3 regions of the Peribacillus sp. NPDC076916 genome follow, and region 3 is predicted to be linked to each of the others. Evidence: riboswitches for the same ligand, from Rfam matches in the RefSeq annotation. Region 3 holds a riboswitch; each other region holds the start of a gene.
What was found. A riboswitch is a leader RNA that binds a small molecule or an ion and turns the genes downstream of it on or off. The one in region 3 is predicted to bind S-adenosylmethionine.
Positions count from the first base shown of each region.

Region 1: another riboswitch for S-adenosylmethionine. It lies ahead of ACQKFG_RS07980 (bifunctional homocysteine S-methyltransferase/methylenetetrahydrofolate reductase); the one in region 3 lies ahead of ACQKFG_RS25635 (IS3 family transposase).
Region 2: another riboswitch for S-adenosylmethionine. It lies ahead of ACQKFG_RS03155 (methionine ABC transporter ATP-binding protein); the one in region 3 lies ahead of ACQKFG_RS25635 (IS3 family transposase).

Region 1 covers NZ_JBNNIU010000002.1:610,510-613,794, forward strand. Annotated here, with positions in the region: gene ACQKFG_RS07970 (Ku protein) at 1-677, shown strand, start outside; gene ACQKFG_RS07975 (MOSC domain-containing protein) at 1,184-1,834, shown strand; SAM riboswitch class I at 1,946-2,044, shown strand; gene ACQKFG_RS07980 (bifunctional homocysteine S-methyltransferase/methylenetetrahydrofolate reductase) at 2,148-3,285, shown strand, end outside.
Region 2 covers NZ_JBNNIU010000001.1:622,245-625,529, reverse strand. Annotated here, with positions in the region: gene ACQKFG_RS03160 (methionine ABC transporter permease) at 1-443, opposite strand, end outside; gene ACQKFG_RS03155 (methionine ABC transporter ATP-binding protein) at 430-1,446, opposite strand; SAM riboswitch class I at 1,515-1,619, opposite strand; gene ACQKFG_RS03150 (MBL fold metallo-hydrolase) at 1,902-2,726, shown strand; gene ACQKFG_RS03145 (hypothetical protein) at 2,848-3,036, opposite strand; gene ACQKFG_RS03140 (YheE family protein) at 3,122-3,285, opposite strand, start outside.
Region 3 covers NZ_JBNNIU010000017.1:33,825-37,109, forward strand. Annotated here, with positions in the region: gene proC (pyrroline-5-carboxylate reductase) at 1-145, shown strand, start outside; gene ACQKFG_RS25630 (YkvI family membrane protein) at 280-1,338, shown strand; SAM riboswitch class I at 1,815-1,925, shown strand; gene ACQKFG_RS25635 (IS3 family transposase) at 2,120-2,230, shown strand; gene ACQKFG_RS25640 (M14 family metallopeptidase) at 3,173-3,285, shown strand, end outside.

The DNA of each region.
Region 1 (3,285 bases), on a different contig from region 3:
GGAAGGATGATATAGTCCGCGCTTTTGAGTATACAAAGGGAAAGTTTGTTGTATTGGAAGACAATGAACTAGAACAACTGAAAAAACAAAACGAAGAAAAAGCCGTGGAAATCGTGGATTTCGTTAAAATTGAAGAAATAGATCCCATTTATTTTAACCGGAGTTATTACATGTCTCCTAATGACGGAGGGATAAAAGCTTATTCTCTTTTGAGACAGGCCCTCAAGGAATCGAATAAGGTAGGGTTAGCGAAAATCATCATCCGCTCTAAAGAACAAATGGCGGTAATCCGAGTCGTTGATAATACCTTGGTGATGGAAACGATTCATTATCCGGATGAAGTTCGCCCCACAGCGGATGTTCCGAATATTCCTGCCAACGATACCATTGAAAAAAAAGAAATCGATACTGCCGTTTTATTGATAGATCAATTAACGACTACTTTCGATCCGGCAAAATACACCGATGACTATCGAACCGCGTTGCTTGAATTGATTGAATCAAAGAAAGCAGGACAGACGACGATTACAGCCAAAACAAAAGAACCAGTTTCCAACAATGTAACCGATTTAATGGAGGCTTTACAGGCATCCATTGACCGTACGAAACATGATGAAACGGAAATGAAAAAGACGACCCGAAAGAAAGTGGCACCGAAAAAAAAGAAACAAGCTTAAACAGGAAGCTGAGCGGAAGACACATGATGTCGCTCGGCTTCCTGCTTGTTTTAGCAAGGTAATTTGCTTTCTGAATGGTAAGGAAAGTGAATTAATAGGGGGGAGATTTACATAGGTAAGGAAAGTGCAAATATGTAAGTGGATCACGATGTAAGAAACAAAATGGGATTAATAGAAAATGGTGGATGGAAATGAAGGCAAAAAAATTCGCTCCCTAAAGAGCGACAATGAGGAATTCAATCGTGAAAATCAACATATAGGCGAACGGTTGTAGTTTTCGACTATATATTGTGTTCATATTCTACCATATTTAATTCTGAAATAGCAACAAAATTACTGAAACTAACCTATGAATTTTTCTGGAAATCAATGATATTTCCCCCATTTAACGGCTCATGAGGCTTTTGCATTTTCATATTCTTATAAATAACTACAGAATAAATGGATTTTTAGTATAATTTATACATACAGAATGATAAAAAATATATTTGAATGGAAGATGCAAAATGGAAAATGGAAAAATCAAAGCACTTCATGCCGGGAAGCCGAAGCATGAAATTTTTTCGAATATCGAAATCTTTTCAGCAATGGATAAACAAGCACAGGATAATGTGACAGTGACTAAATCAGGTATAATTGGTGATGGGGTTGGTAATGTAAAGTTTCACGGAGGTCCTGATCGCGTTTTGTGCTTTTACCCCTTTGAGCATTATTCATTATGGAATGAAAAATTCTCTAAAAAACTAGAAATCCCTGCATTCGGTGAAAACTTAACTGTAGCGGGGATGAGAGAAGAAACAACATATATTGGCGATATTTATCAAATAGGCGAAGTGATTGTTCAAATTAACCAGGGGAGGATACTTTGTTCGACCATTTCCCATTTCAATCAAGAACCTAAGTTTTTGGAACTTGTGCTGAAAACGAGTTTAACTGGTTATTTTGCACGAGTACTTCAAGAAGGAACGATAAATAAACAAAACGAGATTGTGCTGATAGATCGTTTGCAGGAAAAAATTTCAGTTCATTATGCAGCAGAGGTAATCCTTCATAAACGAGATGGGCTGGAAGGCGCAAAGGCTTTACTTACACTAGACTCGTTAGCGGAAGACTGGAAACAAAGGATCCTGAAGAGGGTTCAAGCTGCAAAAGGTTGAATGATTTTTGCAAAAGTGAAAAAAATGTCGATCAGGTATTGAAATTGACAGATTATTAATGTAAATTAAGTATAATCAAATTTTGAAATCTTGTGAAAATTATATAAATGGATCTTATCGAGAGAGGTGGAGGGACTGGCCCGAAGAAACCTCAGCAACCAGCTTAGGCAAAGGTGCTAAATCCAGCAAGCAGAGCTTGATAGATGAGGAGAATGTTTCAAAAAGCCTTCTTCTTTGAGAAGGTTTTTTTCCTTTTCTCTCATACTCATAGAATACGACAAAAACAGGATTGTTTTTGAGAGAGGATGTAATGATGAATTTTCGTAAAGACGTGAAAGAAAGAATACTGGTTGGGGAAGGGGCAATGGGGACCTTATTGTATTCAAATGGCATCGATCAATGCTATGAGGAATTAAACTGCACGAACCCAGATCAAATAGAATCCATCCACCGTGCCTATTTGGAAGCTGGTGCAGATATCCTTCAATCGAATACATACGGAGCCAATTTCAACAAATTGAAACGGTATGGACTGGAAGATGAGGTAAGCAGAATCAATCGCCAGGGAGTCATTCTTGCAAAAAAAGCGGCAAAAGGAAAGGCATACGTATTCGGTACCATAGGGGCACAGCGGAGCATCAGGAAATCGGATTTAAGCATGGAAGAGATAAAACGGGGTTTTCGTGAACAGCTATACAGTCTTTTGATGGAAAACCCTGATGGGATTCTCTTGGAAACATTTTATGACCTGGAAGAACTGGAAACCGTCCTGCAAATCGTTAAAAATGAAACTGGACTGCCGATCATCGCAAATGTTTCGATGCATGAACTGGGAAATCTTCAAAATGGAATCCATTTAAATGAAGCCTTTCAAAAACTTGAGCAATTGGGTGCCGATGTTGTGGGGGTGAATTGCCGTCTCGGTCCACATCATATGATTCGGGCCTTGGAAGAAGTGAGTTTGCCAAAGCAAGCATCAATTGCCATATACCCAAATGCCAGCCTCCCGGATTATGTGGATGGAAGGCTCGTCTATAAAGCTGTGCCGGAATACTTCGGTTCAAGTGCCCTAGAACTTCGTGAGCAGGGTGCCGCGATCATAGGAGGGTGCTGTGGAACGACTCCGCTGCATATTCAAGCTGTAAAGAATGCGATTGGAAGTTTGGCTCCTGTGAAAGAGAAATTTACGAAATCCCGTGAAATAGAAATAATTGAAGTGAATGATAGAGAATTGGAACGTCCCCTGTTCGAAAAGGCCAAAACAGAAAGGACGATTCTAGTCGAACTTGATCCACCGAAAAAGTTAGGTATAGCGAGCTTCATGACTGGTGCCGAGGTTTTGAAAAAAGCAGGGGTCGATTCCATTACATTAGCGGATAATTCGCTTGCCTCACCAAGGATATCGAATGATGCACTGGCTAATTTACTTAAGAACCAACTGAATATAGAGC
Region 2 (3,285 bases), on a different contig from region 3:
TTTGCCTCTGGAAGAAGTACATCCTTAATGATCATCCATGGAGTGGCTCCTACGGCAATTGCAGCTTCAATCACTCCTCTGTCTATTTCACGTAATGCCGTTTCAACGATTCTTGCAAAAAAAGGTATTGCGGACACCGACAGGGATACAGAAGCCGCTCTCGGCCCTATCGTCGATCCAGTTAGAAGATCCGTTAAAGGAAGGAGGGCGACCAAGAGAATGATGAAAGGGATTGAACGGACAATATTGACTGCGAATCCTAGAGATCGATTCACGATACTATTTTCAAAAAATAAATTCCTTGTTGTTGTAAACAGCAATACTCCAAGCGGTAAACCGATCAACAGGGCTACTGCAAGGGAAACACCGACCATATAAATCGTTTCAAGAAAGGCTTTATTAAGATCAGGTAAAATATTGACGATGGAATCAAGCAGTGACATGTTTTAGCACCTCCACAGAACTGGAACGATTTTTTATATATTGCAATGCCGAATGAACTTGAGCGGCATCGCCTATTAACTCGATGATTAAAATGCCTAAAGGGACATCCTGGATATACTCAATTTTACCGTGTAAAATATTCCCCTTTACTGAATGGGATTGGAGAGCATCCGAAAGGATCGACTCACCAGCGGTTTGCCCTTCGAATTGAATTTTAATGATCGTACCTTTACTTTCATCAATCAAGTGCGGAGGGAGTGCGAAATCCAGAACACTGCTAATGAATTGCTTCGTTAACTCCTGCTTAGGCTGTGAAAATATTTCATAAACGGGACCTTCTTCAATTACACGGCCATCCTGCATGACGGCGACACGGTGGCATAGTTCTTTGACCACTTCCATTTCATGTGTAATCAACACGATGGTGATGCCAAGCTTACTGCTTATCTTTTTCAATAATTGTAAAATCGCTTTTGTAGTTGTTGGATCAAGTGCTGAAGTCGCTTCATCACATAATAGAACAGTGGGGTCATTTGCTAAGGCACGGGCTATGCCTACCCGTTGCTTCTGTCCACCGCTAAGCTGCGCCGGATAGACATCTTTCTTATCGCTGAGCCCTACGATTTCCAACAATTCCAATACACGTAACCTGATGGCATCCTTCGACCGATGCGCGGCCTTTAAGGCGAAAGCGACATTTTCATAAACGGTTTTTGAACTGACCAGTGAAAAGTGTTGGAATATCATTCCGATTTTTTGCCGTTGTTTACGAAGTTCTTTACTTGATAAAGAGGTTAAATCAATGCCGTCGATGATGATATTTCCACCTGTCGGACGTTCAAGCAAATTCAAGCAGCGGAGTAATGAGCTTTTTCCAGCTCCACTGTAGCCGACAATTCCATACACTTCGCCAGTTTGAATGGTTAAAGATACGTTATCCACTCCGATAACTCGGTTTTTCTTCGAGACGTATTCCTTTCGGACTGAACGGATTTCAATCATGAGCTTTCCCCCTTAAACATTAAAAAACTGCCCCTATCATTCAGAAAGAGGCAGCGAAATTATATCTCGTCTTATCTTTCAGAATGCAATCATTCTGCAGGAAGTGGCACCGTTCCCTAAGGGCGGTTGCCGGACATCACAGGGCCTGATCCCTCCGTCACTCTCGATAAGTAAATTATTATTTTAAAATATTTCAAGTTTTTCAATATAATCTATATTATTTGTAAAATTCGACAATGTCAATCGTTTCTGAAATTTTCGGGGTGATTTTTTGTTATTAAAATTTAGTAAGGTCCGTTAAAAAAGGGCAATTATGCGATAATCCAGCATTTTTGTCCAGGTTAATTATTCCAAAATTTCCTTGTCAAAAGAGTGAAGTGGTAATACATTTATTATAGTAAAGTTAAAAAAAGGAAGATGAAACTATATTTGTGTAATGATGGGGAGGCAATTGAATGTTAGAGATTAACACGATAAATGATGTGGTTTGTGTGAACGGGACTCCTGGCGGGAACAAATCCGGGATGAGTGTTTATGTCTTTTTAACGGATGGTCTATTGATAGATACTGGCGCACAGATTTTATTGGAAGAGCTCATTCCATTCTATGAGTCCGCAGACTTCGACTCAGTGGTCCTGACTCACTATCATGAAGACCATACCGGGGGCGCTGCATGGATACAGGAAAATAAAAAGGTCCCGCTTTTCATTCATCCGATGTCGGTTGAGGTTTGTGCAAAGGATGCCGTATATCCTGAATATCGTAAAATTTTCTGGGGAAAGAGAGACGCCTTTAAAGCTGAACCGGTAGGGAAGGCCATTCATTCACGCACCCAAACGTGGGAGCCGATTTTTACCCCTGGTCATGCAAAGGACCATATGGTGTATTTGAATCACAGTAATGGCATGCTCTTTTCAGGAGACCTTTTCGTAACACCAAAAACAAAGCTTGTCTTACGGGAAGAGTCTGTCCCGGTCATCATCGATTCCATTAAAAGGTTACTTCAATATGACTTCGGGGAAGTGTTTTGCTGCCATGCTGGGCATGTCCCTGATGGGAAGGACATGTTTCGGAAAAAGCTCGATTATTTGGAAAACCTACAAGGTGAAATTTTACGCTTGCATTCTCAAGGGCTGACCGTTCATGAAATCCAGCAGGCCGTTTTACCTAATCGCTATCCCCTTATCGAGATATCTGGGCATGAATGGGATTCAGAGCATATCATTACATCGATATTAAAAGAAAATATTTTAAATGTAAGGGACAATGGAACTATTTGAATGCTATTTCAATGTTTTCTATTTGTCACTCAAACAACTTCCATAGGGGGAATGCAGTGCAAGCGGGAGATGAACGGGATAAGTAAAAAAGGGGAGCCCTCCTTAAGAGAGCCCACCTAAATTATTTATTTTCGTTGGGATCTGTTTCATCATAAAAATCATGTGCTTCTTCGATGTTCTGAAGGTTAGCGACTTCATACACATTTCCGCCTGCCATTCCTTCATTGATGATACGGTCGATATCCAGGTAAACGGAGTCCTTGCCATCATATTCGGTATCCTTCAAAAATGTCATTTTTTCTTTATCCAAAATTAATCCCTCCTAGCCTTTTCTTTAGTTTAGGCAAAGGAGCTTTTTTTATTCTGTATAAGGATTTCATGAATGTAAAGAAAATTCATTCATATACATGGAAGATCATTAAATCATGTACCATGCTTTTGAGTTTGGTTTCATCTGTTTCGGAAGGCGGGTTGTCTGTCCACTCGATGGAGCCATCTTTATGATACAAGGCTTGGACTGCCTTCTTGTTGAAATAAAAGGAAATTCTCCATCCCGGCA
Region 3 (3,285 bases):
TTTACGGAAAAATAATGGCGGCAAAGCCATTTCACAGGCGATTCATCATGCAGCGAAACGTTCGAAAGAGCTGAATGAAGAGATGTCAGTAGCGTACAGGAAATCGGCTATTCCCCGAGAGTATTGTGGCACTTCAGTACCATAAGAGGAAGGTGTCCAAGTTAACTATTACCATGGATCCTCCTTAGTAAAATATATGTATCAAAAGATATGGTTATAAAATGATAATCCTATCAAATAGTTAGAATAAATTAAAACGTAAGAAAAACGGAGGACAACATGAAGAGAATCCTTAAGATCGCTAGTGCTTTTATCGGAATCCTTATCGGAGCAGGGTTCGCCTCAGGACAAGAGACCATGCTTTATTTTGTAAGCTTCGGGAAATTGGGCACAATTGGAGCTATCATTTCAGTCGTTATTTTTGCATACCTTGGAATGATTCTGATGAAGCTTGGCAGTCGTACACAAACAGATTCGCATCAGGAAGCAATTTATAAGATTTGTGGTCGCTTTCTCGGCGGTATCATTGATTATGTTCTGAACGCCATCCTACTAGGTATCGGAATTGTCATGATTGCGGGGTCAGGCTCAATCTTTAATCAGCAATTCGGATTACCTTCTTTTATAGGCACCATTCTTATGACTGTTCTTGTTATGACAACAGTTATGCTGAAAGTTGACCGTGTGATTAAGGTAATTGCATCCGTCACACCATTTCTGATTATTGTCGTACTTTTCTTATTTATTTATAGTATGTTAACAATGAATTCATCGTTTACGTCACTTGAACCACATGCACTGGAACAAAATTCAGCTGCGGGACATTGGCTAATATCTGCAATAAACTATATTTCAATAACCATAGCAATGGGGGCTTCCATGACACTTGTTATGGGTGGAAATGAACCTGATGAAAGGATATCATCCATTGGAGGACTTATCGGAGGGGCTGCTTTAGGTCTACTTGTTATGATTAGTCACCTTACTATTTTCTCACATATTCATACTGTATCGCACTTAGATATGCCAATGCTGGGAATCGCCAACAGTGTTTCACCTCTCTTAGGTATTCTGTACTCTCTCGTTCTGTTCGCTATGATTTTCAACTCGGCAGTCAGCATGTTCTACTCATTTGGAACACGCTTTTCAAATCCGCATACCACAAAATTTAAAGTAATCATCATTTCATCACTGTTGATAGGATTTATAGCAAGCTTCTTTGGCTTCACTAAACTTGTTTCCTCTCTCTATCCAATCTTTGGCTATATGGGAATTGTTCTTATTATCGTTCTCATCATTACTCCATTCCGAATGAGTCGATTAACGAAAGAAAATTAAATGGAATAACTATAAGCTCTCTAGTAAATGATATTCTAATTTATCTGTATGTTCTTCTTACACAGCTATTATTTTTGGATGTGGCCTCCTATAAATAATAGGATAATCCTTTTCGTCATATTTCTCTTGAGTTGTATAAACTAGCTTGCTTCATTAATTGAAAACTGGGCATCTATCCCCTTTTATTTCCACGAGCATCAAGCCTTTGCCATTTATTAAGTGAATAACGATTATTGCTAATGAAGCATCCAAGAAAAAGGATTGCAGTAAGATGCGGGGATACTTCCTCATTGATAGCTTTTATTAATGTCAATATAAAACTATCCAATATATACATTCCTTTCGAAAAATAAACTACTGAACTTTGCCTCACCACCTGGAATATTTCACCATAGGGTTTGGTCATGATAAGATCACTCTCGTACTATATTCACGCTGAATTTAAAATAATGTGTTTACTTGAATATAATGTTTGACTCTTATCAAGAGAGGTGGAGGGACTGTGCCCAGTGAAGCCCGGCAACCGTCAGTTAATTAACTGAAATGGTGCCAATTCCTGCAAAGCAATGTGCTTTGGAAGATGAGAGAAAGGATTGAGGATTGTTTAACCAACCTTTCTACTAATGAGTAGAAAGGTTTTTTTTGAGAAAAAGACGATCTCCCTTGGTGGAATGATATTAAGATTCCTGTTGAACTATGTAAACATCGAAATGACGCAGGAGTGATTGGGGCAATGTATCATTTTATTCAACAACAAAGATTATAAAAACTTATTATTTAAGTGTTCACCTTAGTTTATAGAGTTATAGAAGAATACAATATGAGTCGTTACCAATGGGGACTAAAGAAAATGGCCCCGGTACAATACCGGGACCACCTATTAGCCGTTTAGGAACTTTTTACTGTCCGAAAAATGGGGCATAGTTCAGATTACCATCGCTTTTTTTATTTCGACATTGCTAGCATGCCTTGTAAAATAACCTCAATACCCCATTCAAAACGTTCGATGCATCCGCCTGCGAACATATCTGATTTTAGCATCATAATCAATGGATATTTCGCTGGATCTGCTTGATTATAAAGTGCAATCATATCGTCTAAGTCCGTGCTTTCCTCTTCTACTCGACTTCCCCGTTCAAATGAATATCAATTCCCCAAGCCATACTACGTTTTCACTCATACCACCGTTTTTCAAATATTTCAGTAAGCATTCATTGATTTTTAAAGAGTTTTGACCATATGGAGAAATAGTCATTGCAAGCATTCTAGGCATACTTTAAAAAAGAGCCTCTCCAAATGTATCTTCTCTTCCACATTTGTTACTATTTCATTTATTTGCTCTTGCACTTTCTTAATACCCTGTTTTGTTTCAGTTGAGTATTTGTTTTTGCCATTCCCCATCATTCCTATTCATAATAATTCTTGTTTCTTTATTAAAGGTTGGACTGGCACAAAGGTTGATAGGCATTTAATGGTTTTTAACAATAGAGTCGTAATTCACATGAAGTATATTACAACTTTCCTTCTACAAAATTAAACAAAAGGCAACAATATTAAACAATGAAAACAGTTGATTATCAATATACAGTTTATAGGAATTATAGTGGAATAAAATCCAGTAATTTTGCACTCCTTAATTACTAAATCTTTTGAGGAGCACAGTACTTTTTAAACAGGAAAAACTACCTAAAATTTGTTCTTCTAAAATAAAGTATTAATAAAATTTTTGTAGAGTGGATTTTTAACTGCCCCTGATTTTACGACAAGATATTAAGTACATTCAATTTACAATAAGCTTGTATTAAAAATTTCTAGCATTTTGGGGGTGCAGTTTTTGACAAAACAGAAAAAGCAGAAATGGAAAAGGAATTTAGTGGTGATGACTGCCATAACCGGACTAGTGTTCTCTATATTTTATCCAGGCCTAAGTATTCCGGTTGCAGCGGT